One region of the Bacillus pretiosus genome, then DNA from elsewhere that is predicted to be linked to it. Evidence: riboswitches for the same ligand, from Rfam matches in the RefSeq annotation. Region 1 holds a riboswitch; each other region holds the start of a gene.

Region 1 (10,227 bases):
AATGTCCAATATTTTTCTTGAGTATTTTCAAATGAAAATTCTACCCAACCGTTTGGATCTTCACGATATACAGTTACTTTCTTACCATTTTCTAATTTTCCAACTTCATTTTGTGTAATATTTGGTACACTCTTAATTGTATAACCAAATGGATATGGCACTTGATAGTAAGAACCTACTAATTGAACCGTAGCCGTTGCATCTTTTGCATAATCTTTATATGGGATGTCTTTTCCTAATGCCTCTACATTTAATGTATTAGGATTTTTCGGTAATCGTTTTACATTTTCATAATCTTTCTTGTTAAACGGTTTAATACGCTCCATAATATTAGCGATTTTGCCAGCCCATTCTTTATCTGTTGCATACTTTTCATTCATAGCAGGTAATGTGTAACCATTAAAATGATTAGCACCTTCTTCTAAGTAGTTCTTCCTTACATAATCAGCATTGTAAGAAATACTTTCCTTGTATGACGGTAAATATTTTGCATATGCAAATGGGTCACGGTCATATGCTCTTAAGCCAAATAAATTATGTTTACGATATGCAATTTCTGATTTACCGTACGCTGATTCTAAGATTGCATGTGCAGCTAAATATAGTGCGCTCACACCATACTCATTTTGTGCTTGAATAAAATCTTTACCAGTTCCAATAAGTGGACTATCCGAATGAGATTTTTTAATGAAATTATCAATCTCTAGTGCCGTTACGTTAGATGGCAAAGTTACGTCTAGATTAATATACGATGGCTGTTCAACAGGAACATCATTTTTAATTTTCATCGCTTTATATAATAATTGCGCATAGCTTTCACGTGTTAATATACCTGATGGATCAAATCCTCCAAGTCCATTTCCTACCGATACACCATTGGATTGCAATGCACTAATTGCTTCTTTTGCCCACCAGTGTGTTGCATCTATATCATTAAATGTATGTGGTGCTTTTACTTCTAATTTAAATGCTCTTTGCAAAATAACAGACATTTCAGCACGAGTTAATGATTCTTTCGGTCTAAACGTCCCTTTACCATCACCTATGAAAATCCCCATATCTGTTAATGCCAAAATTTCTTTTGGGAACATCGTCGTTCCTGCGCTAATATCAGAGTATGGATTTTTATAATCGCTTTTTAATTCTGGTTTTAATGCGCGATACATTAATGCTGCTACTTGCTCACGAGTTACAACATCTCCAAAGCCAAATTTACCATTATCGTAACCTGCAATAACCCCTTTTGACGTTAAATCAGTAATCGCTTCAAGTGCCCAATGATTTTTCGGAACGTCTGGAAATTCTTTTGTAGATGCAAACGAAGTTGCTGGAGCCAGTACTACTTGAAGTGCGACTGTCACTGCTAACACATTAGAAATAACTTTTTTCATAAATTGTTTAACACGTTTTCTATATGCTTATACCGTGTTAACTTGCCTCCCTTTATCGTATAATTTTCCCTATTAAACTAACAAACTCTTAATTAGTCAACAGTAAAAGTATACGTGATAAAAATAAACTAATCTACCATTATTTTATTCATAATCAGCATAATACGATACATCTTTCTATTTCGATATAAAATTACAAAAACTTACATAAAAAGCCCACCTCTATATAGACGATGGACTTAACAATCAACATTGTTATTTCGTTAAACGAGATTTTGAAGCATCAAAACCTTTCCACTCATAATAATCTAAAATACCCGCATAAATTGCCTCAGCAGCTATTTGTCTTCCAGATTCTGAAGCTAACTTCTCATAATCCGCGCTGTTATCTAAAAATGCTAGCTCCGTTAGTACTGCTGGCATCTCATTTTCTCTTAGTACATAAAAGTCTTCTGGTTTCACACCACGATCTCTTGTATCTAGAGCTTTAACTAATCGCTTTTGTATTTTATCAGCTAACATATAACTATCTTTTTCACGCTCAGTTAATTCTTTCTTTTCAGATCCTTTATAATAAAAAGTTTCTGTTCCATGTCCATCATGTTTTTGAGAAGCATTTGCATGGATACTTACAAAAATATCTCCATTATGTTCTTTCGCGAAATCCACACGATTTTTAAGGTCTTCTCCTTGTTTTTCACCAAGACGAATATCTGTTTCACGTGTTAACATCACACGGAATGGAGTATGTTTCTCTATTAAACTTTGTAATCTTTTAGATGTATCTAATACAATATCACTCTCATGTAATCCTTGTGTTGCTTTCCCAGGATCTGTTCCTCCATGACCTGGATCAATAATAATCATCTGTTCTACTAAAGGATTGCCTATTTTAAGTGAATCAGCCTTTGCAATAAACTGTGCTGCTTCTGCTTTCGTTACAGTTTTCTTAGGCTCCCACTTCTCACCAGTACCAAGAGAGATGCCTAATTCAACTAGGATGTTCGCTTTTTCTTTACCCCAGTTTAGTGTTTCTAAATCTTTGAATTTAGTTTCTGGAGTACCGTTTACTTTAGACTCTAATTTGTAAGCTTCTACAAGAAGAGATGCCATTGAAACACGGTCGATTTTCCCGTCTGGCTCGAATCCATTGCCTGTACCTTTAACAACGCCAGCTTTTTCTACAGCTGCGATGATTGGAGTAGCCCAATGTTTTTGAGAATCAGCGTAAGATGGTTTAGCATTTGTATCGATTCTTAAGTTTAATATTCGAGCCATCATTGTAGCTGCTTCGGCACGAGTAATTTCTTTTCCAGGCTCGAACATTCCTTTATCGTTACCTGTAACTGCACCTTTCTCTACTAAATAGTAAATAGAATCTTCTGCCCAATGTTTAGCTGGGACATCTGGAAATTTTTTTGTTTGTGCGAAACTACTAGATGAATAAGATAATATACTAGCTGCGATTAATCCTGCTGCGATTATTCTATTTTTCATAGAATATATTCCCCTCTCAAGTACAATGTATTTATGTAACAGACTAATTATAGTTCTGAAAATTAGTAATAGTCAATTGAAATTTGTATAATTTTGTATTATTATTGTATTTTTTGTCATATATAACTATAGTTAAAAACTATAAGATTTTATAAGAGGAGAGATTCGTATGAGCAACAATTGGAAAGATATAGAGCACCGTATTTATACAATGTGTATGATTCAGCGTAATAACAAAATATTGCTAATACAGCGCCCCGATCATCTAGGCTTCCCTGGTTACATCGCTCCTGGCGGAAAAGTAGATTTCCCAGAAAGTATCGTTCAAGCTGCTATACGAGAATCGAAAGAGGAAACTGGACTTCACGTTTCTAATTTAATTTTCAAGGGGTTAGACGAATATGTAAATCCGAAAGAAAATGTTCGATATATGGTATTCAATTATTGGACAGATTCGTTTGATGGTGAACTTCTTATAAACCCTCCTGAGGGCGAATTATTATGGGTGCCAATTGATGAGGCACTAAATCTTCCTATGCAAAATTGGTTTAAAGAGAGATTCCCATTATTTTTTGAAAAAGGTACGTTTGAAATTCAACGTGTTTGGGATCGGGACTTAGATAAACAAGTTGCTATGACAATTACGCATACGTAAAAAAGCTTGGTATCTCTCCAAGCTTTTTTTACTTTCCTTCTATTTTCTTAATCTCATAATCAATTTCTAAAAACTTAACTCCAAATATCCACATTCTATGGTTAGCTTTTAATATGTGATTCGTGTTCTCTTTTATAATAAAAGTCTCTGCTAACGGTAAACGAATTGTAAAGAAACGAGTATGTAAATAAATCCCCTCATCTCCTTTACCGTTTCTTCTCAGCTTACTAGTAATGATTAAATCATTACTCTTATTACATAATTTTAAAACCCCCGTCATATTCGAATATGGTAAAGGTAATGCAATATTCATATATGTCTCGCTCTTATATGTGTGCTTTGAGTAAAGAGCTACAAAAATAGATTCTCCTGCTTCATTTTTTCTTAGCCAAGCCCTTACATTCTCCCTTCCATCTTTCTCATCTATTATCCCAACGATAGAGCCATGCATCGTTTCCCACTTACCGCCCATTCCTAAATGTATTTGTCCTACACGCTTACTCATTTTCTCATAGCAAAATGCAACCGGACGAAACCAACGAGCCCACTTAATATGCGATTGTAACTCATACTCTTTTGTATTTTCATAAAAACGAGTAATACTTAAAGGAATCTTTGCCATGTCAAATCCCTCACTATGAAAATCGTTCATATTATCAACTAAACCTTTGTATTCCTTGCTATCTATTAAACTTCTGTTATGTAAAAATGCTTCACCAACTGTCGTATTTCCTCTTAACCTGCTCATTGGTTTCCCGTAATATTTATAATTCGGAGCAGTCTTTTCAATCATCCAGCCGACAAATGCGGGTAACGCTACTCCAATTCCATTGGCAACACCGTGAATCCAAACCATTTGAGCAATTGTAATCGTCAGTACATGTTTCAAATTCCCATATGAATATATAAGCGAAAACATAATTGTTACCATGAGTGTACTAGACGATATGATCAGAAGAACCTTTGCACTAATAGCATTAAATGTCGTACGCCAAACATAAATCCCATAACTATAAATAGCGCATAAATATAGGAACACTGCAAAAAATTCAAATACTCTTGAGTACGTAATTCCTATTGCAACTGTCATAGGTGAAATGACGATGACAAACATAATAGCATCATATACTTTACTTCTCTTTTCTCTTTTCCTACCAATTAAACCAGCTGATAACGGCAATAGAAATGCCGAATAATGAAAGTGTGCAGCTGTAAGCAAAACAATGTCGGAACTAAAGTGCATAATGGAAAGCTTTGCTACAGAAGCAAAAAACCAGAAACCACCTAAAAACAAATACATAAACGCACTATCGATAGCTGTCTCCTCTAACGGTTTCCATCCTCTTTCTAGCACTCTACTTACATCGAATAACGCAACGATTCCTGTATATACAAACCAAAGTAATGCAAAGAAATAGTGATTTGTTACGAAAGCTAACATTGCACTAATTGCTGCGATTGGATATAAAAGCGATACTAGTTTATAAAAGGATACATATGATCCACTTCTTGTCTTTTTATCAAGAATGCAAAATGACATCGGTATAAATAACAAAATAGATAATAAAATAATTGCTTCAACTGGGTTTACATTTGTCCACTCACATATTAGAAAAACAATATAACAAGCAAGCCCAACTATTATATTTTTCATATCATTTATTTCCTCTCCACAAATGTTCCCTTATATGAAAATAATGAACCGATTAACGGATTGCGTACTTGTACATGAATTCGAAAGCATTGTCGTGTTTCATCATAACTTTCTACAATGTTGGCCTCTCCGTATAAGAATCTAGGTAACGGGACTTTTCTGCCAAACATGTAAAACCATTGTTTCTTTGAGGAAATATGCATTGCCCCCACCTCATCAATATGAAAATTCAATGTAGAAACAAGTATGTGTGGTTCACCAAAACAATCTACAATTTCATTATTCTCTTCATCCAACTGCATAACGGCGTTAAAATATCTTTTCTTATTGTGAAAATAAAAAGTACGATTCCACCGCACAAGTTCATGTCCATGTTCATCCCGCTCAGCGGTATTATGTATTGTAAATGGCACTTCCTTCCCCCGCTCAGAGAAAAACATACGGAACTTTGATGCAATTTTTAATATGAATTTTACGAAAAAAGAACCACCATAAATCTCATCCATCTTTCCTTCTCCAGTAAAACTATTTTCTTCTGTAATTTCATAGCGTTTCTGTAATTTTGGATGTAGTTTTTTATAAGAATCCCCTAATAGTCTTTCATACATATTAGCCATACATTATCCCTTTCTCTTCCTCTTGCAATTTTTTGAGCTTGGCAAGTTCGTGCTATTTATATAACCGACAATTGATAATCCCATGATTAGAACGTTTAATGTAATTGGATTAAACGGCTCTGTAAAACTTGCAATATTCGTAATCCCTGCCGCTATCGTTAAGGCTATTAACATAAAAATATGTACGATAAATACTTTTCGTTTTGGAAATGGCAACAGCCATATGACACCAAAAATAATTTCTAACAATCCAATTATTCTAAGTACAAAAATACTATGTTCAGTTGAACCAATTATCACAGATAGCATTTTTACTTCTTCTGAATGAGTAAACACTAGTTTCGGTACTATTCCTTGATACATCCATACAAATGCAAATAAAAAACATACGAGCCAATATGTCATTGTTCTTCTAATTAGTAACTTAGGATGAAGTCCCTTTTCTATCCATAATTTTAACGCATCAAAACTCCAAGCAGTCGCCCAGCCTAATAAAGGCCGAAACATATAGAAATCTATTACATTTCCTATACGACCAAACCTCGTATCATAATCATATTGTGTCTCAAAATAAATGTGTTCTTCACGCGGTGTATACTTCCAATAACCACGCCCTATTTGAATAAGTGATAATTTATTATCCGTCCAAAATTTTAAAGAAGAAATACGTTCACCCGTTTCTTTTCTTATTTCACCTATCGATTCTCCTTCCCCAGCTATTTCAAGTCCAAATCCGATCTTTGTTTTATATAAAAACTTCTGTGGTTCTCCTTCTTTTTTCTCTAAATATGAAATTTCAGTAAAGCGAGTATCCCATTCTGTATGTATATGTGGTTCTTGCGTGTATTCCCATAATTTCTCCATTGTTGTGTTCATTTCTGCCGAAACATAAATAGGCTTTTTCCCCTTCATTCTTCCACCTCCAATGCACTATAATTTTAATGTACATGCAATGAATTTATTTTGCTACATTTTTCACAAACTTTCTCAGAAACAGAAAGAATTTTTAAAATATATATAAAACACTTGATTCCCCGAAAAATTTAAATTATTATAAAACAAATGTTACCAACAACTTCATAAATCAAACACTCTCGCCTAAAACGTGAGATAGAGGTTGCGATACTTATGAGTATTCTAATGGAGACACAGAGATGTCTATGAAATTAGATGAAAGGAAGTATTGCCGAAATCGATACATTTCTCTGCATTTATCGATTGGGGCTGTTTTCGAATAGAAACAGAACTGTCATATGTACAGACGTGTATGTATGAAGAGCTATCTACAAAAAAGAGATATCATTTTTATGGTATTCCTTTTTTGGCGGTTTTTTTATTAGCTCCGTTTTCTGTTTCCCTTTTCCTGTAACAGCACCATCCTCACTTATTTGAGATGGTGTTTTTTGTTTTTTCTCTGGTAACTACAGGAATATTGGGATCTATATATGTCCTAATCTATTCTTAAAAATGGATGAAAGAAGGAATTCGTAATGGAAACGATTGTACAAAAATTTGGTGGCACTTCTGTTGGAAGCGTTGAGCGCATTCAACATGTAGCAAATTTAATTATTGAAGAATATGAACGAGGACATAGCATCGTCTCTGTCGTTTCAGCAATGGGAAAAAGCACAGATGAACTCGTAGCACTTGCTAACGCGATTTCAGAAAATCCGAGTAAACGCGAAATGGATATGCTTCTATCAACAGGAGAGCAAGTGACTATTTCATTATTAACGATGGCACTACAAGCAAAAGGCTATAACGCGACTTCATTAACTGGATGGCAAGCTGGTATTACGACAGAATCTGTACATAGTAGTGCACGGATTACTGAAATTAATACTGATCGAATTCAGTCTTATCTTACTGAAGGCACGATTGTTATTGTAGCTGGCTTCCAAGGAGTTAGTGAAAAGCATGAAATTACAACACTTGGCCGCGGTGGTTCTGATACAACTGCTGTTGCATTAGCTGCTGCACTGAAAGCAAAAAAATGTGATATTTACACGGATGTGACCGGTGTTTATTCGACGGACCCACGAGTTGTAAAAAATGCTTATAAATTAGATGAAATTTCTTATGATGAAATGTTGGAACTTGCAAATCTCGGTGCTGGTGTATTACATCCGCGTGCTGTTGAGTTTGCTAAAAATCACAATGTCATGTTAGAAGTTCGCTCAAGTATGGAACGAGAAAACGGAACAATTGTAAAAGGAGAATGTAACATGGAACAACAATCAATCGTTAAAGGTATTGCATTTGAAGATAATATTACACGCGTCACAATGAAAGGATTAGAACAAGGTGCACTTTCAACAGTTTTCTCTTCATTAGCAGCGGCACATATTAATGTAGATATCATCATTCAAAGTATTACAAATGAAGGAACTGTTCACCTCTCCTTCTCAATCCATTCTAATGATTTAAAAGAAACATTAGAGGTATTGGAACAAAATCAAGAAACACTTCACTATGAATCTGTAGAATATGAAAATCATTTAGCAAAAGTATCCATTGTAGGATCTGGTATGGTCTCTAATCCAGGTGTTGCTGCAAATATGTTCACTACTTTAAAAGAAGAAGATATTCATATTAAAATGGTAAGTACATCAGAAATTAAAGTGTCTGTCGTTATTGACCGCCTTCATTTAGTAATAGGTGTCGAGGCGCTTCATCAATCATTTATGGCGAAAATTGAGCCTTTAGTGCAGATGAGTTAATTTCCACCAGTAAAACTTAAAATAAATTATATAAATCTATTTCCTTCCTATATTAATAGCAATAGGGTCGGAATATTTTGCGGGCAAGTCGAAGTTATATTATCGAATAGAAACTACATTATTGAATTCTTAAAATGATAGCATTCTCGAAATAAAGTTCGCGCATATTTCAATAGTAGAGGGTTTAAAAAGTGTTGTTCGTTAACAAAATGTTTTATACTATACCCGAAAACACCTTGTCACATTTTCCTACACTGTGACAAGATGTTTTTTGTTTAGAAGAGATTTTAGTATAATTATGAGGATAATTAAATAATAAATTTATACATAAAAGGAGATAAAAACTATGGCAAACAACCGATTACTACGAATGGACAATGTCAGCATCGTTGTAGAATCACTTGATAACGCAATCTCTTTCTTCGAGGAGATTGGCTTGAATCTCGAAGGGCGAGCTACTGTTGAAGGTGAATGGGCTGGTCGCGTAACTGGACTCGGTTCTCAGTGCGTAGAGATTGCTATGATGGTTACGCCAGATGGCCATAGCCGAATTGAACTTTCGCGATTTCTCACCCCACCTACTATAGCAGATCACCGGACAGCTCCTGTAAATGCCCTCGGTTATTTGCGCGTCATGTTCACCGTTGAAGACATTGACGAAATGGTATCGAGACTTACAAAGCATGGTGCTCAGCTCGTTGGCGAAGTAGTTCAGTACGAGGACTCATATCGACTCTGCTACATTCGTGGAACCGAAGGTATTTTAATCGGTTTGGCGGAAGAACTCGGTAACAAATAAGTAATGTTTTATATGAAGTCTTTGCCGAAGTAAAAATACTTGAAAGAACTTTACGCTTAATAAAACTTAGATTTTGAACCCCGTCCTAGCTTTAGAACGGGGTTATACTTGTTTGAGCTTTTTAACATACTATCAACATCCCGAAATCATTATAAAACAATTCAATTACTTGTTATACTCTTTCCTAGGAAATATAACGGACTCTTCTCACTTCTTATCATATATATCTTTTCTTTAAAAAAATGATCTGAACTCATTCAAAATAACTTTCTTCACGTCAGAGTAAAAAACCATCATGAATAGTGCAATTCCTAATAAAATCTCTTGCATTCCTTCATAATCAAGGAAAGCACTCACAATTAGCAAACCACATCCAATGTAGAAACCAAATTCATTCTCTTTCTCAAAATCTTCATCAATATGTATTTTCTCTTTTAAATTTTGGTTCCCTTTTATTAGCTCATCGAGCGTAACATTATACATTTCACTCAATAAGATCAAATTTTCAATATCAGGGCAACTTTTATCATTTTCCCACTTATATACCGCTTGCCGCGTTACACCAATTTTCTTAGCAACATCTTCCTGTGAAAACCCTTTTGACTCTCGTAATCTTTTAAGTTGTTGTCCTAAGCTCATAACGTCCCCTCCTTTAACAAATTATTACATAAAAGGATCCAAAAAAGAAAGAAACCATTAGTAAAACTCACTGTAAACCATTCGTTTACACAATAAAAAAGAGAGAATAACTCTTTGAGTTATTCTCTCTCCCTTCTATTAAAACAGATGAATGTTTTCTTTCTTGCAAGCTTCACGTAAATCGTCAGGCCATACAGAAGATTGAACTTCACCAATATGTGCTTTACGTAAGAAGTACATGCACATTCTTGATTG
Region 2 (10,227 bases), 1.3 Mb from region 1:
TTCCGAAATATTAGTTAAATTAGCAACCGATAGCGAGAATAAAATAGAAAAAGTTTATGTTGGTGGCAAAGGCTATTACTGTGAAACGAAGTGTTTAAATATAGAAAATATTGAGTGAAAATAAAAAAAGAGATGGTAGATCCATCTCTTTTTCATATGCTCCAGGATTAACCGCGAATCGCTTTAATCATAAAACGATGTTGCTTCACATCAAAATAACCTTTTTGTAAGATGATTTCATGTATACGATATAATTCCTCATTGTAACCTTCGACAGTAAAATCAGGAATTTGCCACGGAATCGCTTTTAAATAATAGACGATAGCGCCAATGTCGTAAAAGCGTTGAAAAGGGAACTCTTCTTTTTCTTCTAAAATAGTAAATCCATTTTCCTTTAACTCACAACATGCCGCTTCAAGCGACCAACTTGCAAATTCGCTATTTAGCGGTGTGTTAAACTGCTCATTCAGTTCCGCGCAATCGAGACCACCAACTTGTTGGGTAAAAAATATTCCATTAGGAGAAAGTATTCTTTTTACTTCAGAAGCAGCATATGATTCATGTTGATTTATGATTAAATTAAACTGACCATCTTGAAATGGTAAAGCAGTATCATCTGTTACCTCTATAACTGTAACCCCTAAAGGTTCTAATTTCTTCCGAGCAATCGGCACGTTTGGAGCATAGCCCTCAGTCGCAAAAATAGTTGATGGGAACGGTTGTAACATAGATAAAAACTCTCCGCCGCCAGTGCCCATATCTACCATTGATTCTGCATGCTGCATAAGTTGGAAAGCTGTACTGCCATATGACCACGATAAAGGCTCGCTCTTCATTCGACCCGTTTCTGAAATAAAAGAAAAATCCCAACCGCTAAAATTTGTATTAGCACTTTCTAATAAAGTTAAAAATAATAAATCACGTTTCATAATTGTATCCTCCTATTTTGTAAGTAAATGATATGATGAGAAAAGAAAAAAGGAGGACCTCTTATTAAAGGGGAACGGTTTTACGTTTCGTGTTCAAATAGATTCATATAAATTAGCTCCTTGTTAGAGTGGTTATTTGTATATTCGGGATAATTGAGTGGAAATCCTTTGAAGTTAGTAGGGAAGGTAGTTGTTTAAACGAAATAAGCCAAAAATGTTTCAAAATATTTTAAGACAAGGGTAATGTTTGAAAGAGAAAACCGCTTATACTTCAAAAATGAAGTATAAGCGGTTTTGTATAAAGTACTTAAAAAGAAAAATCTTTTGGCAAATTACCACTTTTTATCACCGTTCTTAACCCATGTTTTATAATCCAAGGATTAACCGGATGCTGTTTATCACGTAACTGCTGCAACCATTGAAAAACGAGTTCTTTATCTTCTTTCGTAATATCGTTAATATGATTGGCTACTGATTTTTGGACATATTTAGACGGGTCATTCATTAATGGTTCAAGAAGTTGTAAATTGTTCTTAAAGTCACCTTTCAGAGCTCCCATTTTTTTAGCCCAAGGAAGTCTTGGTCTTGTACCTTCGGAAACTAATCTCCTAATGTGGCTGTTTTCGTCATGAATCCACTGTTGTAATATGTCTAGTGTGCCATCATGGTATGTTTCAAGAAAAGGACGAATAGCATATTCAGCAGTATTTCTTTTTGTTATTTCATACATGGCGTTAAATGAGGGTTCAAAATCGTTAAGCCCATATTTTTCAACGTATTTTGCAATAGGCATGTACATATATCCGTTTGTAAATGTACCTACTTCTGTTGTATTTTCTGGTCCCAATGTTTTCAGTAAAATATGTATTGCTTCATTAAAATCTTTTTGTAATACATTGTGTAATTCATCTGCTATTACTTCTATACGTTGCTTTAACTCTAAATTTTCAACTTTACATGTTACGGAAGATACGAAGTTTCTTTTAGAGAAATTAGGATCGTGTTTACAAATAGAATCAGCCATTATTTCTGCTAATTCTTCATTAAATAAAAATTTTAACGGAACATAATTACCCATTTTTTCACCTCATTGATCAGCTGAAAATAATTTTTATTTTTTAATCGACAACCCATAAACTAAAGTCTCACTCGGAGTCGTAATACTAAAACCTGTCGTTTTATAATCAAGTGTCACCGTATCACCAGTGTAGTCTTTCGTAAATGAATCCATTTGTACGATAAACTCAGCATCTTCATATACAACATAATCTGCATCATATGTATCCCAAATTAAATCAACATCAACGAAAATACTGCAAGAGTTTGTCATTGTTCCTCTAATGCGAATGATTTTTTTGTCTTCACGTTCTAATCTATGTATAGCTGCTTTTGCTTCATCAGTAATGCGAATGTTCATGGTATCCCAACCTTTATGTATATTTCCTTTATTATTGCAAAAACAGGAGGAATAGGGAAGGGAGAAGCATTGGAATAAAAAACGAGCAAACATATTTGTTTGCTCGTTTCACTTTATTTCAATTCACATTTATCAAGTGGAATCACTTTCGTTTTCTTCGTAAATTTATATCCTAACCATAGTACTAAGAAGAGTGGTAAACCGATGTAAGAAACGAGTACACCGTTCCAATCGATTGCTTCGCCCATGAATGCGCCGTAGTTTTGTCCTAAAATTACGATGACACAAAGTGCAAATGCGAAGATTGGACCGAACGGGAACCATTTTGCTCTATATGGTAAGTCTTTTAAATCTTTACCTTGAGCGATATATGCTTTACGGAAACGGTAATGACTAATTGCGATTCCGACCCATGCGATAAAGCCAGACATTCCAGATGCGTTTAATAACCAAATGTATACAACACCGTCACCGAATAAGGAAGCAATGAAAGCGATACTACCAACAATTGACGTTACGATTAATGCGTTAACAGGTACACCGCGGCTATCTAATTTACCAAGAAACTTCGGTGCTTTACCTTGGCGAGCTAAGTCCCAAAGCATACGAGTTGATGCGTACATTCCAGAGTTACCAGCAGATAGTACTGCCGTTAAAATAACAGCGTTCATAACAGAAGCAGCAAAGGCAACGCCTGCTTTTTCAAAAATAAGTGTAAATGGACTTACTGTAACATCACTTGCGGCAAGGCTTTCAGTTGTATAAGGAATTAATAAACCGATAACGAGAATCGCAAGGATATAGAATAAAAGAATACGCCAAAAGATCGAGCGAATTGCTTTCGGAATGTTACGCTCTGGATCAGCAGTTTCACCAGCAGCAACTCCTAATAATTCAGTTCCTTGGAAGGAGAACCCAGCAGCCATAAATACACCGATAATTGCCATAATGCCGCCATTAAATGGCGCATCTGCAACAGTGAAGTTTTTAAAGCCAACAGATTCGCCGCCCATAATCCCGAAAATCATCATGAAGCCGACAATTAAAAAGATAATAATAGTAACTACTTTAATAAGTGCGAACCAATATTCAGATTCACCAAACCCTTTAACAGATAAATAGTTTAAAAGGAAAATAATAGCTAAACATAATCCACTCCAAATAAGAGAAGGGGTATCTGGGAACCAAAATTTCATAATTAATGTTACAGCAGCGAGTTCAGCAGCAATTGTAATGGCCCAGTTATACCAATAGTTCCATCCAAGTGCAAAGCCAAGGGACGGATCAACAAATTTTGTTGCATAAGTACTAAAAGATCCAGTAACAGGCATGTAAGCTGCGAGTTCAGCTAAGCTTGTCATTAAAAAGTAAACCATAATCCCGATTGCGGCGTATGCAATTAATGCGCCACCAGGTCCAGCTGAATGGATGACACCACCGCTGGCAAGAAATAGTCCGGTACCGATTGTACCACCGAGAGAAATCATCGTAAGGTGACGAGATTTTAATCCGCGTTTTAATTCACCTTGTCCTTGTGTAGTTTGCGTTTTAGAGGTAGCTTGATTCGTTGCGCTATTCATGTTCAACACTCCTTTTCTTGTAAGATAGGAAGGAACGGGGGAGAAAAATACAAAAAACCGCCAAAGGAATTTGGCGGAACGTTTCACAAATAACCACCCCATCATACCCTTCCGTTAAGATAGCACCCCACGTTTACACGGTAATTTTGTAAACGTGACAGTTCTGTTCCTTTCGGAGACAGACCCAGCTCATAATTCCAGAGAAGAAATATAAACTTCGGCAACTTTTCCTTTCAAACGGAGTCGGTGACATTCTCTGTGTCTCGTCCGTTTTACTCATAAAAGTCGCAACCTCTACCTCATCGGATTGATGAGGATTTGATATATTGCTAAGATTTTTAATATATGGCAATTGTAATGACTTTCTGAATATATTGCAAGATATTTTGTTAGGAAAAGTCAAAAAATATCGGTTATTGTATAGGAAACGCTCGCAAAACTCCACCCGAACCAACTGTTATGTAAAAAAATAAAGAAAGAAATTGTTATACAAATGTTTCGCAAAAAATATTGAAAAACCCTCTAAAATTAAAAGAAAATTCAGAAAATATAATTCGACATAACTATCAAAAGAGGATTATTCCTTAAATTCGTTTCAAAGAATAAGTATAAATCTGATAAGTAGAATGAATATTCTTTTTATTTCTGGTAAAATTGAAGTATTGTTTAATTGAAAAGGGGAAATCAACATGAAATTAGAAACAGAAAGGCTCTATATAGTACCGTGTACAGAAGAGAGGATGCACGTTGCGAGCAAGCAAGGATATGATAGTGGTCCACATATTGTAGGACATGTAGAAACTGTAAAAAAAGATAAGGAAGTATTACCTTGGGGCGCGTGGTATGTCATTCGAAAAGAAGATGACATCGTTCTAGGTGATATAGGGTTTAAAGGGAAACCAAATGAGGAACATATAGTAGAAATTGGTTACGGATTTATTGAGAAATATTGGAATAAAGGGTATGCGACAGAAGCTGTAAGAGAGCTAATAAATTGGGCTTTTCAAACAGAAGAGGTAGAAACGATTATTGCAGAGACACTTCTTGAAAATATTAGCTCGATTCGTGTATTAGAGAAACTACATATGAAGAGAATTGGCACTACAGAAACGATGATTAATTGGAAAATAGAACAATAAAAAATACCGCTCGAAGTATATCGGGCGGTATTTTTATCGTTATGGTAGCATTTGTTTTTGATCATTCGGATATCCAGCTGTCGATGCGTTAGAACGCTTGGAATGATTGCGAACAGCAATGAAAATAGAAATAATAACGACAAGACCAACTGCCACGTAAGAAAGTGAAATAATAGTTGGATCAACTTTAAATGTAGTAAGCAGTGTACGAATGTTTGTAAAGATAATAAGGCCGCCAACTAATACGCCAAGTAAATGAGAAGGAACGATGCGCACTAACCATGCAGCGATCGGTGCCGCAACGATACCACCGAGCATAAGAGAAAATACCCAAACCCAGCTTACTTGTTCCCAGCCAAGAGAAATGAAAAAGCCGATTGTTGCAGCGAGTGAAACAGGAAATTCGCTCGTATCTACAGATCCGATAACTTTTCTAGCTTCATTTCCTCTTGCCAAAAGCACAGGTGTCGTAATCGGACCCCAGCCACCACCACCAGTTGAATCAACGAATCCAGCAAATAAGCCAAGCGGAACAAGCTGTTTAGCAGACATACGCTTATTTGAAGTAACAATTTGTTTTTGAATGAGGAATCGTAATAAAATATAAACCCCCAAAGTAAATAAAAATACGGAAATGTACGGTTTAATTACATCGCCAGGTAAATTACTTAAAAAACATGCTCCAATAAATGCGCCAATTGCTCCTGGCAATGTAAGCCTGGAAACGGTATATTTATCAACGTTTCCAAATTTGAGGTGAGATGCACCAGAAGCGGCGGTTGTAACCACCTCAGCTAAATGAACAGATGCGGAAGCTACAGCCGGTGCGATACCAAACATTAATAATAGTGAGGTAGATGTTACCCCGTACGCCATTCCAAGCGCCCCATCAATCAATTGAGCGAAAAATCCAATAATAGCAAAGACAATTAATTTCTGCATAAATAATCCCCCTGTAATAATAAATGAAAAAGGCACTTTTCCCGTATGAGAAAAGTGCCTTTGGTTTTTCCAATCAGCAATAATTAAATTTGTTTCATTATAATACATATTAATCGTATAAATCAACTAGGTTTTAAAGTTTTTTGAATTGAATGAAAGAAAAATAAAATATACAATAAAAGGATGGAGAGAAAGGGGAGAAAGACATGTTACGATTTGATCATCTCGTACACGCAGTACATGGTACACCGGAGGAATCGGCGAAACAAATGCAGGAGCGTGGATTTCATACTGCACTAGGCGGAGAGCATACGACCTGGGGTACTTGGAATAGTTTATGTTATTTTGATTTATCCTATATAGAATTTTTAGCAATTCAGCATGAAGAAAAAGCGAAGAAAGCAGACAATCCATTAGTACAAGAAACAGTAGTGAAATTACAAGACGGAGAAGGAATGCTACAAATCGCAATTCGAGCAGATGCCATTGAAGACCTAGCAGTTAAGTTTAGTAAGCAAGGTTTACATACGATAGGACCATTTGAAGGGAAACGTATGAGAAAAGATGGCCGCCTTTTAGAATGGAAAATGTTATTTGTAAAGCAAGAGGAAAACGGACCGAAATTACCATTCTTTATACAATGGAATGAAACGGATGAAGAAAGAAGAAACGATTTACGTAACATAGGGACGATCACTGAACATAAAAACAAAGTACAACAAATTGAAACGATTCATTACGCAGTGAAAAATGTTCGAGAAACAGTACGGAAATGGAAAGAAGTAATGGGGCTAACTGCAAGCCAGGTCGTTAAAAATGAAGAATGGAATGCAGAGTGTCAAAGCGTATCATTTGGTGATGTTCATGTGCAGTTTTGTGAACCAAAAGGAGAAGGGTTAGTACTAGAACGTTTGAATCATCATGGCGAATATCCATTTGCAGTGGAGTGTAATGGGGAAAATAAACGAGAGCATGAAGTGTTAGGTAGTTTGTACATATATTGATAGAGGTGTGAACATAGTGGAAGAAATACTTAGAGAGATAGAGAGAAAACTAGAATGGCCTCGTATTACAAAGTGTACAGCTATTTCAAAAGGTTTTTCACATGAAGAGAAATATAAAATAGAATTAGAAAATAGAGTGACATATTTTGTGAAAATATGTGATGCTGTTCATTTTGAACGTAAACAAGAAGAATATACGTATATGAAACAATTAGAGTTATTACATATTCCTACGCCTAAGTTCATTCATTTTATAAAGCTGGAGGATTTAAATAAATGTATTCAAGTATTTGAATGGATCCAAGGTGTAAATGGTGAAGAAGGTTTAGGGAAACTATCGGTGGAAGAACAGTATTATGCAGGAAGAAAAGCAGGAGAAGTATTAAAGAGAATCCACTCAATTGAAAGAGAAAGTGCAAGTAATAAATGGGAAACGGTTCGATGGAATAAATACGAAAGATACGTAGAAGCGTTAGCAAACTATGAAATAGACTTCCTTGATTTGAAGCCAGTATTAAGTTTTGTAGGGGAGCATAAACAATTATTGAAAAATCGCCCAATCACATTTTTACACGATGACTTCCATCCAGCAAATAGTATGATTCATAATAAAGAGTTTATCGTTATCGATTTTGGTGGATATGATTTTGGCGATCCAATACATGATTTTTATAACGTAGCGATCTTTACTACAAGAATAAGTAAACCATTTGCGGTTGGACAAGTTCACGGTTATTGTGGAGGCGAACCGTCACTTCACTTTTGGCAGCTGTACTCATTATATGCAGCAATGACATTCCCAGCTGATATCGTATGGACAAACCGAAGCACGCCACATTTAGTAGATGATATGAAGGAAAGATTGAACGGAATTTTAGAAGATCATAACAATTTTTCATCCTATATTCCAAAATGGTATCAATCACAACATGAGGATATAATAAACAATAAGTAATGGAGGGATTCATATGGATAAAATAGCGGTAATTTCAGATATTCACGGTAATATTCCAGCTTTAGAATCTGTGCTGCAAGATATTAAATTAAGAGGAATTGAGCGCATCATTTGTCTTGGAGATTTAGTCGGAAAAGGCCCTCATTCTAGCGAAGTGATTGAAATCATTCGTAAAGAATGTGATGGAGTTGTAATGGGAAATTGGGATGATTTCATTACAAAACCGACTGAATTTGAGGCATTAAAATGGCATCAAAAACAACTATCGGAAGAACAAAATGACTATTTAAGAAGCTTACCGTTTTCAATCGAATTTTTTATGAGCGGCAAACTGATTCGTATGTTCCACGCTTCACCGAGAAGTTTATATGAAAGAATTCAACCACATGCCTCAAGAGAAGACCGTATTAGTATGTTCGAAAATAGTGAGCTCACAGAGAATATAGAAGGGGAAAGAAAACCCGATGTCATTTGCTACGGTGACGTTCACCAAGCATTCGTTCAAAACTTCAGAGGGAAAACGTTATGTAATGCTGGTAGTGTAGGTAATCCTCTTGAAATTACACAAGCTTCCTATTTAATATTTGAAGGAACTTATAATGAAAAAGAAGCAGCGAGCTTTTCTATTCAACTCGTACGTGTACCATATGATATTGAACTAGCCATCAGGCTAGCAGAAGAATTCGATATGCCAGAAATTGAAGAATACAAACAAGAATTACGGACTGCTTTATATCGAGGGTTTAAGGGAAAGTAAGCCAATCATAATATATCAACGATTTTTTCGATATATCGACTTACCGACAAATAATGACATGAATTGTTACCTGTAATTACGTTATGTAAACTAATTGCGGGAGGAAATATCATGAACCGAATACAACGCATGAAAGAAATTGCAGATCATATTTTAAAATTAAATTTAACACATCCAATAAAAGTTGGAGTAAGTGGTATTACAGCTTCAGGAAAAACAACATTTGCAAACGAACTAGCCTAATCCGAAAGAGTGTGCGGATGTTGTATTTTGGAATAGTAATTTTGATGATCTGGTAATTGTATTTAAAGGAATCTAAAATCGTGAAAGGGGAGGCTTTGGATGGATAAGAAAGATAATCCGAACGATTGGCCTGTATGGGCGAATGAGTCAGTAGAGATAGTTAATGCAAATCCTGATTGGCAAGATAAAGGCCGATGTGAAGAGCAGCAATTATATGAACTGCTTGCTCCTCTAGGTATAAGCAAAGTAATACATATAGGAAGTACATCCATACCTGGTTTACCTGCAAAACCTATCATTGATCTAATGGCTGAAATAGACTCATTTGAAAGAGTACTAGATATTTCAGCTACATTGGCCATATATAATTGGCATTATGTAAGCCCAGAATTAGATGAAAGACCTTGGAGAAGGTTCTTTGTGAAAGTTAAGAATAATAGGCGTGTAGCACACCTGCATTTAATGGTTAAAGGAACTGAGCGATGGGACCATCAACTTTTATTTCGTAACCGCTTACGAGAAAATCCACAATTAGTTTATGATTATTCAAATCTGAAACAAGATTTAGCTAAAAGATATAACCAAGATAGAGAAGCATACACAAAAGCTAAAACAGAGTTTATTAAACAAGTTCTAAAATGATGCAACCTTTTATTGTAACTACGTTTGAATATAAAAGAAAAAACATACTGTATTTTATAACTTAAACTGACATGAAATGCATGTAAACAAAGTGAGAGACTGCGATGTTCTAATGTATTTCCTTTTATTTATCAGGATAAATTTTATATAATTGAATCAAGTTCATATAAGGATAGGCAATTACAGGGGATAAGGCGAAAATATGTTAATAAAGTAAAAAGGGGACAGGAAATATAATGAATGAAGTACTAGAACTAAAAGAAGAACTACTACAAATTAAAAATAATAATTATGCTGTACCAGAAGACGTAGATGCATATCCATATGCGCAGTGGATGTTAGATTATATCGGTTCACCTGATGCTGAATTACGTGATGATTTAATTTATAGTACGCTTCACACATGGATTACGAATGATGTATTTAGACAAAAAGAATTACGAGGGTTAATGTTACATGCGATTAGTCCTGATTATTTATTTTATAAAATTGGTGAAAAGGGAACAGACTCTGTATTTAAACGTGCATTCTCCGTATTAATTCCACCACTTATTTTATCTGTTCATGAAAGAGAACCATTGTTATCTGAAGAACAATTGTACAGTGTGGCAGAACAAGT
Region 3 (10,227 bases), 830 kb from region 1:
TCGAGCTCTTTATTACCGATGCGAATATTACCAGCGTTCGGCGTTTCTAACACGTTGAGACAACGCAGGAATGTCGTTTTACCAGATCCAGATGGGCCGATAATAACAACAACTTCCCCCTTCTCAACTGATAAATCTATATGTTTTAGTACGGTATTATCTCCGAAACTTTTTTGTAAATGTTGAATTGAAATCATAAAAACAAAAACTCCTTTTATGAAAGGGTTATTTTAGAGTGTAACGTTCTGAACGTTTTTCTAATATTTGTTGCACAATAGATAATAAGAAGCAAATTGCCCAATAAATTAGACCTGCTTCGAAATAAACAATTAAAAACTCATAGTTCATTGCCGCAATTTCCTGCGCTTTTCGGAACATTTCTGTTACTAAAATTAACGATGCTAATGAAGTATCCTTCACTAAACTAATAAATGTATTCGAAAGCGGCGGAATAGATACTCGCGTTGCCTGCGGTAAAATAACACGTTTTAATGCTTGCGGGTATGTCATCCCAATTGTGTAAGCTGCTTCCCACTGTCCTTTCGGGATTGAAAGGATAGAAGCACGAATAATTTCAGATGCATACGCACCAACATTTAACGAAAATCCAATAACTGCTGCTGTATATGGCTCAACTTCAATATTAAGAGTTGGAAGACCATAGAAAATAATAAATAACTGTACAAGAAGTGGCGTTCCGCGAATGATAGATACATAGATACGAGCAATCCATTGTAAAATACGACTACCTGAAATACGTGCAAGCGCTGTTAACGTCGCAAGTATAATCCCGATAATAAATGTAATAAGCGTTAATGGAATTGTCGTAAACACAGCTTCCTTCAGCATAGGCATGAAGGAAGACTGCATAATATCTATCCAAGTAGACAATCGATCTGAAACCAACGCACTACTTAGATACATTTTCACCGAACCATTTTTTCGCTATTTTATCGTACGTACCATCTTTTTTCATATCTTCTAACGCTTTATTTACTTCTTGTACTAGCTTGTCACTACCTTTACGGAATAAGAATCCACTTTGTGACGCTTCTTTTTCTGTATCTACAATTTTAATTTTTGCATCTTTTTTCGTTTCTAAATAATTTAACACTGATAATTTATCATTAATTGTGAAATCAACACGGCCAGTGTTTAATAATTCTGCAGCTTGGCTAAAGCCTTCTACATTCGTGATTTCCGCACCATTTTTCTTAGCAATATCTGCATAGTTACTTGTTAAAGATTGTGCTGCTTTTAATCCTTTTACATCAGCAAATGTAGCAGGTTTATCTTTATCCTTCGCAATAACTAATACCGCTGAAGATGAAACATATGGGCTAGAGAAGTCATATTTCTTTTGACGATCTTCACGAATACCAACTTCATTCGCAACCATGTCGAAACGTTTTGCATCTAAACCAGCAAGTAAGCTATCCCATTGTGTTTCTTTAAATACAGGTTTTACTCCTAAACGTTTTGCAACTTCCTCTGCTAATTCAACGTCAAATCCAGTTAATTTATTACTTGAATCGTGGAATGTGAACGGTGGATATGTACCTTCTGTTCCAATTACAAGTTCACCACGTTGTTTTATCTTTTGTAACGCATCTTGATTAGCTGTATCTTTTTTCTCTTCTTTACCGCAGCCCGCTACAATCCCGATTGCTAATGTAGTTACTGCAAGTACTGAAAATAATTTTTTCATAATGGTAATCCTCCAAGTATTCTGATAGGAATTTAAAAACTATATTGATTGTATGCAATCTTGAACAATTTTTCAATGAAAATGTTCTTATTTAGTTTATCCTTTTTCTTCATAATCAAACAAAAGGGGAAAATAACGCTACATACAAAAAATAAGTAACATTTTTTAATATAGCATTTATAAAGAAAAAGGTAAAACAATACTTCTTATTTAACAGCCCTGATTCACTAAAAAAGAACTTGTGAAAATCACAAGTTCTCCTCCATACATATTAAGCGCTCTGGTTTCCTTCCATTTGCGTTTTGTACATATCGTAATAACGCCCACGCTTTTTCATTAGTTCATCATGAGAGCCTTTTTCTAAAATCGTTCCTCTATCAAGCACAATAATTTGATCTGCGCTTTTAATTGTTGAAAGACGGTGAGCGATAATAAATGTCGTTCTTCCTTTTTTCACAACTTCTAACGCTTGTTGGATCATCGCCTCTGTTTCTGTATCAATACTAGACGTTGCTTCATCTAAAATTAAAATGGCTGGATCAAAAGCGAGTGCTCTAGCAAACGAAATAAGCTGACGTTCTCCGGTTGAAAGTGTGCTTCCTTTCTCCGTAATTTCTTCATCTATATTGTTCGCAAACCGTTCAGCACCAACATCACGCAATGCTTTTACGATGCGATCTTCTGAAATTTTTTCATTCTCTAAGCTTACATTAGAAGCGACCGTCCCGCTAAATAAAAACGGATCTTGCAGTACGATTCCCATATGTTCACGCGTTGCTTGTTTCGGCATCTCTTTTACATCGTGACCATCAATCGTAAGCTTCCCTTTTTCAAACTCGTAAAACTGGAAGAGTACATTCATAATGGAACTTTTTCCTGATCCAGTATGACCGACAAGTGCCACTGTCTCTCCTTGTTTCGCTTCAAAAGAAATATTTTTTAGCACTTCATCTTTTCCATTATAAGAAAACGACACATTATCAAACTTTACATTTCCTTGTAAGCGAGGCATACGTTCCTCTTCTACTGCTTCCCCTTTTTCCTCTAACAATTCAAAAACACGTTCTGATGCAACACGCGATTGTTCTAAGTTAGCAAGCTGATTTACCATATTTGTAATTGGCGAGAACAATCGTGTTAAATAATCAACGAACGCATACAGTATCCCTAGAGAAATGACGCCTGAAGCACTTAATGAAGCACCACCGAAGTACCAAATCACACCTGTGAAAGCGATATTTCTTAATACAGACACTAAATTATGAGAAGTTGCTGCATTTAAATTCAAAATTTTATTTTGATATTTAAAATAATCGCCATTTAATTCTTCAAACTCTTTCTTCGTTTCACGCTCTTGACGAAACGCTTGAATAATCGGCATACCTTGAATAGATTCATTCACTGTCCCATTAATATCAGATAAACGTGAACGCATTTTATGATTGTATACAGACGCATACTTTCTATAAAGAATTGCCCAAACGATTAAAATTGGGATGATAAGTAAACATAACGTCGCCAATTTTACATCGAGTAAAAATAGCGCAGCGAATATCCCAATAATATAAATGATACTAGAAACGAATGTCGCCAGTACCGTTACGTATAAATCACGAATGGCTTCCGTATCATTCGTTACACGCGATACAATTTTCCCTGCTGGTAAATGATCGAAATAACGAATCGGCAACGTTTGAATATGAGAAAAGACATCTTCCCTCATAATTTGAATAATTTTGTTCGCTGCCTTCTGTAGGAAAAATTGCTTTCCGTATGCAAATAATGAGACAACTACTAATAAAGCGAAATAACCACCACCAAGTAATAATAGGGGGTTTATTTCTGGTTTATAAAACGCAAACACTTCTTCTTTCGTTAATGCTTTCGCTTTATACACTTGCACTGCCTTACCATTTTGGACGGTAATCATATCATCTTTTACAGTACGTGCCCCTTCAGCATTCACTTTATTCGGTACAAAGTAATATTGAAAACCGACTTGCATCACGCGTACTTCTTTTCCTTTTTTCTCACCTTCCTGGAAGCGATCACTTCGCTTATAAAAGGCGCCATTATACGAAACAGCCTCTTCACTCTTTTCTGTTTCATACCAAGGTTTCTCTATCCCGACGATATGATCGTCAATCATCGTTTTCGCGACGAAAGGACCAGCAAGCTCTGCGATAACGAAAATAAATAACATTAGCATCGCTGCAAAAATTGTCCCTTTTACTTTCATCGCATATTGAAACAATCGTTTTGAAACGCTCATATTTTCACCCCACTATCCGCACTTTCATTTTCCCCTTGTTGTCTTTCAAACTGCTCAGCATACCAGCCTCCGCTTTGAATAAGCTGTTCATGCGTACCCTCTTCCATTACTTCTCCTTCATCCATAACGAGAATCCAATCCGCATGTTGTACGGCAGATAAACGGTGCGTCGTAATAATCGTCGTTTTTCCGCTTCTTTCTGTTCTTATATTTTCAATGATCGCTGCTTCCGTACGAGCATCAACAGCTGATAAAGAATCGTCCAAAATTAAAATTTCTGGATTTTGAATGACAGCTCGCGCAATTGAAATCCTTTGTTTTTGCCCTCCTGATAAAGAAACACCCTTCTCTCCAACGAGCGTTTCTAACCCTTCTGGTAAAAACTCTAAATCCTTTGTAAACGCCGCAATTTCAATCGCTTTCTCGAGTTCTTCTTCAGTCGCTTCTCGGTTTCCGAATAAAATATTTTCCCTCGCTGTTTTTGAGAACAAAATATGTTCCTGAGGTACATACCCAATCCATCCGAGTACATTTTCATTCGTTATGTTATCTAACGTCACATCAGAGACTGCAATATCCCCATCTCCAAGTGGGTATTGACGAAGAAGCTGGCGTACGAGCGTCGTTTTTCCGCTTCCTGTTTTTCCAACAACCCCAAGCGTTTCCCCTTGTTTTAATGTAAATGAAACCTTTTTTAAATTTGTTTCAGTTGATGAAGGATATGAAAAGGTAACGTCATCGAACTGAATATAATCCGGCTCTTGTACAAGCTTTGGATTTTTCGGATCCTTGACATCCGGTTCATACGCTAACGTTTCATTCACACGGTCTAATGAAGCATTTCCTCTTTGCATAACATTAATTAATTCGCCAATTGCAAACATCGGCCAAATCATCATCCCTAAATACACGTTAAATGAAACAAGTTCACCAAGTGTTACCTTTGATTGAAATACAAGATACGCGCCATACACTAAACCAATTAAATAACTAAGACCAACAAGCATTTTCACAGTTGGCTGGAATAATGCATCGATTCTAGCTACTTTCATATTTTTTTCGTATACGTCATCTCCTAAATGATGAAATCTTTCCTGATCCGCGTTCTCTTGTACGTATGCACGAATAACGCGCACACCAGCGATCGATTCAAGTACTTTATCATTCATATCTCCGAACGCATCTTGCGCAACTGTAAATCTCTCATGCAATTTCTTTCCATATATGTTCATCGCATACGCCATAATCGGAAGCGGTATAAGTGCCGCAAATGTAAGCTCCCAACTAATTGTAAATCCCATCATAAAGACAATCGTAAGCATATATAAACTCGAATCCACGAGCGTTAATATACCGAAACCAGCTGTCATAGCAATTGCTTTTAAATCATTTGTCGCTCTCGCCATTAAATCACCAGTACGATTTTTATGATAAAACGTCGGTGTCATCTTAAGTAAATGCCCCATAAATTTAGAGCGCATCGTCTTCTCCAGTACGAATGCTCCCCCAAACAATTGATGTTGCCAAACGAAAGTAAGACCATATCCAATTACCGTAACCCCTATTAAAATAAGAATAAATTGCATAATTGCTGCATTCGTTAACGTTCCTGTTTTTATATTATCAATCGTAACCCCTAACACTTTCGGGGGAATGACTTCAACTATATTTACAATTAAAAGAGCTCCAATGGCGATACTATATCTCTTCCAATGCTCTTTAAAAAACCATTTTAACTTTAGTAATACTGATAACAATGTAACCTCTCCCTTCTCGTTCTCGTTTCACTCCCATTTCTTTACCCACTATCCAGATCCATCACATTTACATTTCGTAATCCATACAATCTCATCACACTTTTCCACCTTCCAAAGTTTTATATAGTAACGTGGAAAACAAAAAAAGCATACCGCCGCTTGACGATATGCACAAAAATGCATAAAAGCGTACGTTACGATATACGCAACGTACGCTTTTTATAAGACAAAGATGCCTTATATATCCGCACGGGTTGCGTAATGATATGAATGTTTTCTGCCATTTAACAGAGCTAAGCCCATTACATTTACGATTACAATCATTACGCACACCCCCTTCATTTATTTTCCATTTATAATCTTACAACTTTATTGAGTATTCTGTCAATTGTTTTTTACAAACCGAATAAAAATATACGCTACATCATTTTGAAATAAGGGAATCTTCTGTAAGAAAGGGCATACAAAATAAAAAAAGAATAAGAAATCGTTTTCACAAACATTTCATTTGAAAAATGTTATCAAACACCCTACAATCACCTTATACTCACTCTTACAAGTTGCTATTTTAGGAGGACTAATCATGACAACTAGCAATACGTACAAATTTTATTTAGACGGAGAATGGAGAGAAAGCTCTTCAGGAGAAACAATCGAAATTCCATCTCCATACTTACACGAAGTAATTGGACAAGTACAAGCAATTACTCGCGGAGAAGTAGATGAAGCAATTGCATCTGCAAAAGAAGCTCAAAAATCATGGGCGGAAGCTTCTCTACAAGATCGCGCAAAATATTTATATAAATGGGCTGATGAGCTCGTAAATATGCAAGATGAAATTGCCGATATCATTATGAAAGAAGTCGGTAAAGGTTATAAAGATGCGAAGAAAGAAGTTGTTCGTACAGCTGATTTCATTCGTTACACAATCGAAGAAGCTCTTCATATGCACGGAGAAAGCATGATGGGCGATAGCTTCCCTGGCGGAACGAAATCTAAACTTGCGATCATCCAACGCGCACCACTTGGTGTTGTATTAGCAATCGCACCATTTAACTACCCAGTAAACTTATCTGCTGCAAAACTTGCACCAGCATTAATTATGGGTAACGCTGTTATTTTCAAACCAGCAACCCAAGGTGCAATTAGTGGTATTAAAATGGTTGAAGCACTTCATAAAGCTGGCCTTCCAAAAGGTCTTGTAAACGTAGCTACAGGACGCGGTTCTGTAATTGGTGACTACTTAGTAGAACACGAAGGCATCAATATGGTATCGTTCACAGGTGGTACAAACACAGGTAAACATTTAGCGAAAAAAGCTGCAATGATTCCACTTGTATTAGAACTTGGTGGTAAAGACCCTGGTATCGTTCGTGAAGATGCTGACTTACAAGATGCTGCAAACCATATCGTAAGCGGTGCATTCTCTTACTCTGGTCAACGTTGTACAGCTATTAAACGTGTACTTGTACACGAAAACGTAGCAGATGAGCTTGTTAGCTTATTAAAAGCGCAAGTAGCTGAACTATCAGTTGGATCTCCAGAACAAGATAGCACAATCGTTCCATTAATCGACGACAAGTCTGCTGACTTCGTTCAAGGTTTAGTTGACGACGCTGTAGAAAAAGGTGCAACAATTGTTATCGGTAACAAACGTGAGCGTAACTTAATTTACCCAACATTAATCGACCACGTAACAGAAGAAATGAAAGTTGCTTGGGAAGAGCCATTCGGCCCAATCCTTCCAATCATCCGTGTTTCTTCAGATGAGCAAGCAATTGAAATTGCTAACAAATCAGAGTTCGGCTTACAAGCAAGTGTCTTCACAAAAGACATTAACAAAGCATTTGCAATTGCTAACAAAATCGAAACTGGTTCTGTTCAAATTAACGGACGCACAGAGCGCGGCCCTGACCACTTCCCATTCATCGGTGTAAAAGGTTCAGGTATGGGCGCACAAGGTATTCGTAAGAGCCTTGAGTCTATGACACGTGAAAAAGTAACAGTATTAAACTTAGTTTAATCTTATATGTAGAAGCTGATCTAATTTTGGATCAGCTTCTTTTTATATCAAATAATTATTCATTCCTAATCACAAACTCTTCTCTATAATCTGATTATTACTATATCCATTGACGTATAAAAATACATTTGTTACTCTTAAAGACGTTAATTTAATATTTAAATCCTCATTCGTATCTCGGTGAGGTAGAGGTTGCAGTCATTAAGAGTATCATTTCAAGAGATGTAGTGGCATTGATGAAGGAATGAGAAAGGAATGATTGCCGAAGTAAGTTGTGTCCACCATGCACGCTTGCTGGGTCTGCATTTAATAAGTGCAGAACTGTCACAAACGTTTCGTTTGTGGAGAGCTATCGAGAGGTATGTCGTGGGTTTCTTATAAGATAGAAAGCATGTAGCGGCAAATTACGTGCTTTTTTTGTTTTGTTTGGGACTTCTCTTCTCTACTAAGAAGACATACATATCTCCTCGCTTGACTTGGTTATACTAACTTTGGAGGTATTTTCTATGCAACAAAAAAAATGGGGCTTTTGGGTACTAACAGCTTTCGTTGTCGGTAACATGGTTGGCGCTGGTATTTTCATGGTGCCAAGTACGTTGGCACAAACAGCAAGCCCTCTCGGTGTCACTTTAGCTTGGTTAACAACAGGGTTTGGTGTTTTAATGCTAGCTCTTGTTTTCGGTAATTTAGCAATTCGTCGTCCTGATTTAACGACAGGACCACAAAGTCATGCATATGCTTTATTCTCAACACCAAAAAAGAAAAAAATGGCTGGTTTCAGTATGGTATGGGGATATTGGGTTGCAAACTGGGCAAGTAACGTTGCCATCATTACATCTTTCGCGGGATATTTATCACTCTTCTTCCCAATTATGAAAGATACACGACTACTATTTTCAATCGGTTCTTTTAACATAGAAGTCGGAAAACTAATTACATTTACGATTTGTTCCATCTTACTTTGGGGAACTCATATTATATTAACAAACGGTGTAAGCGGAGCTGGAAAACTAAACTTCTTAGCAACAACAACGAAAGTAACAGGATTCCTTTTATTCATCGTCGTTACGTTATTTGCATTCGAGGCTTCTAAGTTTGGACAATGGTACACACCGATGATCGATAAATCAGGTGTATCACACGGCCTTCTTTCACAAGTAAATTTAGCCGCTCTTACAACACTTTGGGCATTTATCGGAATTGAATCAGCAGTACTTTTATCAAACCGTGCTACCTCTCCTAAAACAGTAAAACGCGCAACAGTTGCGGGATTACTTATTACAGTTGCGATTTACTTAGGAATTACAATTTTAACAATGGGTGTCCTTCACGTTGATAAATTACAAGCTTCTGAACGTCCATTAGCAGACGCATTAAACGCTGCAATGGGGCATGGCGGCGGGAAACTGATGGCATTACTTGCTCTTACTTCCCTATTCGGTTCTATCTTGGGCTGGATTTTATTAAGCTCAGAAGTACCATATCAAGCTGCAAAAGAAGGTTTCTTCCCTTCCTTCTTTACGAAAACAAATAAAAAAGGAAGTCCAATTTACTCATTACGATTAACAAACATTATGTCGCAAGTGTTCTTATTCTCAACACTATCCGGAACAATTGCGGAAGCTTATACATTCGTTATTACCGTATCAACACTAGCCTACCTCATTCCATATCTCGTTTCACCAATCTTCCAGTTAAAACTAGTCGCAACTGGTGAAACATATAAAAATGAAATGCGGGCAAGAATTACAGATGGCATAGTAGCAGTAATCGCACTTTGCTACGCACTATGGGTTATTAAAACCGGCGCATCCGATATAAAAACGTTCCTTCTCGGAATTGGTTTATTCGTAATCGGATTTGCTTTCTATCCATTAATGAATCGTGATGAGAAAAAAAATAACGAAAAGAAAAACGGGCAAGTTGCATAACGCAATTTGCTCGTTTTTTCTTTTGTAAAACATATATAATAGAACAAAGAGGTGAAAAACATGTCAATCGAATCACTATGGAGCAGTCGCTTCCAACAACATATTCAAAATATCATTACATACTTTGCACGTATGATTAACGGTTTACTATATAGCTTTATCTTTATTTCATGCGTTGGCGCATATTACTATGCTCAGTTTCTAAAAGCATCTCCTTCTAAAGGAATATCTTTACTACTTATCACGATTGTACTTACATTCATTATAACGAGATGCCCGATCCGTACATTTATTCAAAAACCTGATGCTGTCTATTTGCTTACATTAGAAGAGAAACTAACGTCTTATTTTAAAAAATCTCTTCTATATAATTACATCATTCAGCTTTTCCCATTATTATTTACGTTCCTTATTCTCGTTCCACTTGCACTGCAATCATTACAATTAACTGTACCTTTCTTATGTACAATCTTTATCGTTTTAATGATTACGAAAGCTTGGAATATATATACACATTGGATGTGGCGTGATAGTCA

What was found. Region 1 has a riboswitch for lysine ahead of ACU8YW_RS08885 (aspartate kinase). Riboswitches for the same ligand answer to the same signal wherever they lie in the genome.
Region 2: another riboswitch for lysine. It lies ahead of ACU8YW_RS15195 (amino acid permease); the one in region 1 lies ahead of ACU8YW_RS08885 (aspartate kinase).
Region 3: another riboswitch for lysine. It lies ahead of ACU8YW_RS04480 (amino acid permease); the one in region 1 lies ahead of ACU8YW_RS08885 (aspartate kinase).

What each region holds. Positions count from the first base shown of each region.
Region 1 covers NZ_CM129593.1:1,691,443-1,701,669, reverse strand. The annotation lists gene ACU8YW_RS08915 (S-layer homology domain-containing protein) at 1-1,391, opposite strand, end outside; gene ACU8YW_RS08910 (N-acetylmuramoyl-L-alanine amidase) at 1,647-2,888, opposite strand; gene ACU8YW_RS08905 (8-oxo-dGTP diphosphatase) at 3,058-3,543, shown strand; gene ACU8YW_RS08900 (YndJ family protein) at 3,572-5,197, opposite strand; gene ACU8YW_RS08895 (DUF4166 domain-containing protein) at 5,203-5,814, opposite strand; gene ACU8YW_RS08890 (DoxX-like family protein) at 5,818-6,726, opposite strand; lysine riboswitch at 6,918-7,104, shown strand; gene ACU8YW_RS08885 (aspartate kinase) at 7,305-8,534, shown strand; gene ACU8YW_RS08880 (VOC family protein) at 8,881-9,333, shown strand; gene ACU8YW_RS08875 (helix-turn-helix domain-containing protein) at 9,568-9,972, opposite strand; gene asnA (aspartate--ammonia ligase) at 10,111-10,227, opposite strand, start outside.
Region 2 covers NZ_CM129593.1:2,951,262-2,961,488, reverse strand. The annotation lists gene ACU8YW_RS15215 (PhzF family protein) at 1-118, shown strand, start outside; gene ACU8YW_RS15210 (class I SAM-dependent methyltransferase) at 168-929, opposite strand; gene ACU8YW_RS15205 (DNA alkylation repair protein) at 1,237-2,007, opposite strand; gene ACU8YW_RS15200 (iron-sulfur cluster biosynthesis family protein) at 2,041-2,346, opposite strand; gene ACU8YW_RS15195 (amino acid permease) at 2,460-3,926, opposite strand; lysine riboswitch at 4,039-4,231, opposite strand; gene ACU8YW_RS15190 (GNAT family N-acetyltransferase) at 4,616-5,065, shown strand; gene ACU8YW_RS15185 (sulfite exporter TauE/SafE family protein) at 5,105-6,115, opposite strand; gene ACU8YW_RS15180 (VOC family protein) at 6,214-7,011, shown strand; gene ACU8YW_RS15175 (aminoglycoside phosphotransferase family protein) at 7,028-7,966, shown strand; gene ACU8YW_RS15170 (metallophosphoesterase family protein) at 7,980-8,723, shown strand; gene ACU8YW_RS15165 (hypothetical protein) at 8,835-8,966, shown strand; gene ACU8YW_RS15160 (GrpB family protein) at 9,066-9,608, shown strand; gene ACU8YW_RS15155 (DUF2785 domain-containing protein) at 9,845-10,227, shown strand, end outside.
Region 3 covers NZ_CM129593.1:859,865-870,091, reverse strand. The annotation lists gene ACU8YW_RS04510 (amino acid ABC transporter ATP-binding protein) at 1-197, opposite strand, end outside; gene ACU8YW_RS04505 (amino acid ABC transporter permease) at 226-924, opposite strand; gene ACU8YW_RS04500 (amino acid ABC transporter substrate-binding protein) at 911-1,708, opposite strand; gene ACU8YW_RS04495 (ABC transporter ATP-binding protein) at 1,980-3,980, opposite strand; gene ACU8YW_RS04490 (ABC transporter ATP-binding protein) at 3,977-5,737, opposite strand; gene gapN (NADP-dependent glyceraldehyde-3-phosphate dehydrogenase) at 6,321-7,760, shown strand; lysine riboswitch at 7,939-8,120, shown strand; gene ACU8YW_RS04480 (amino acid permease) at 8,267-9,691, shown strand; gene ACU8YW_RS04475 (ABC transporter permease) at 9,752-10,227, shown strand, end outside.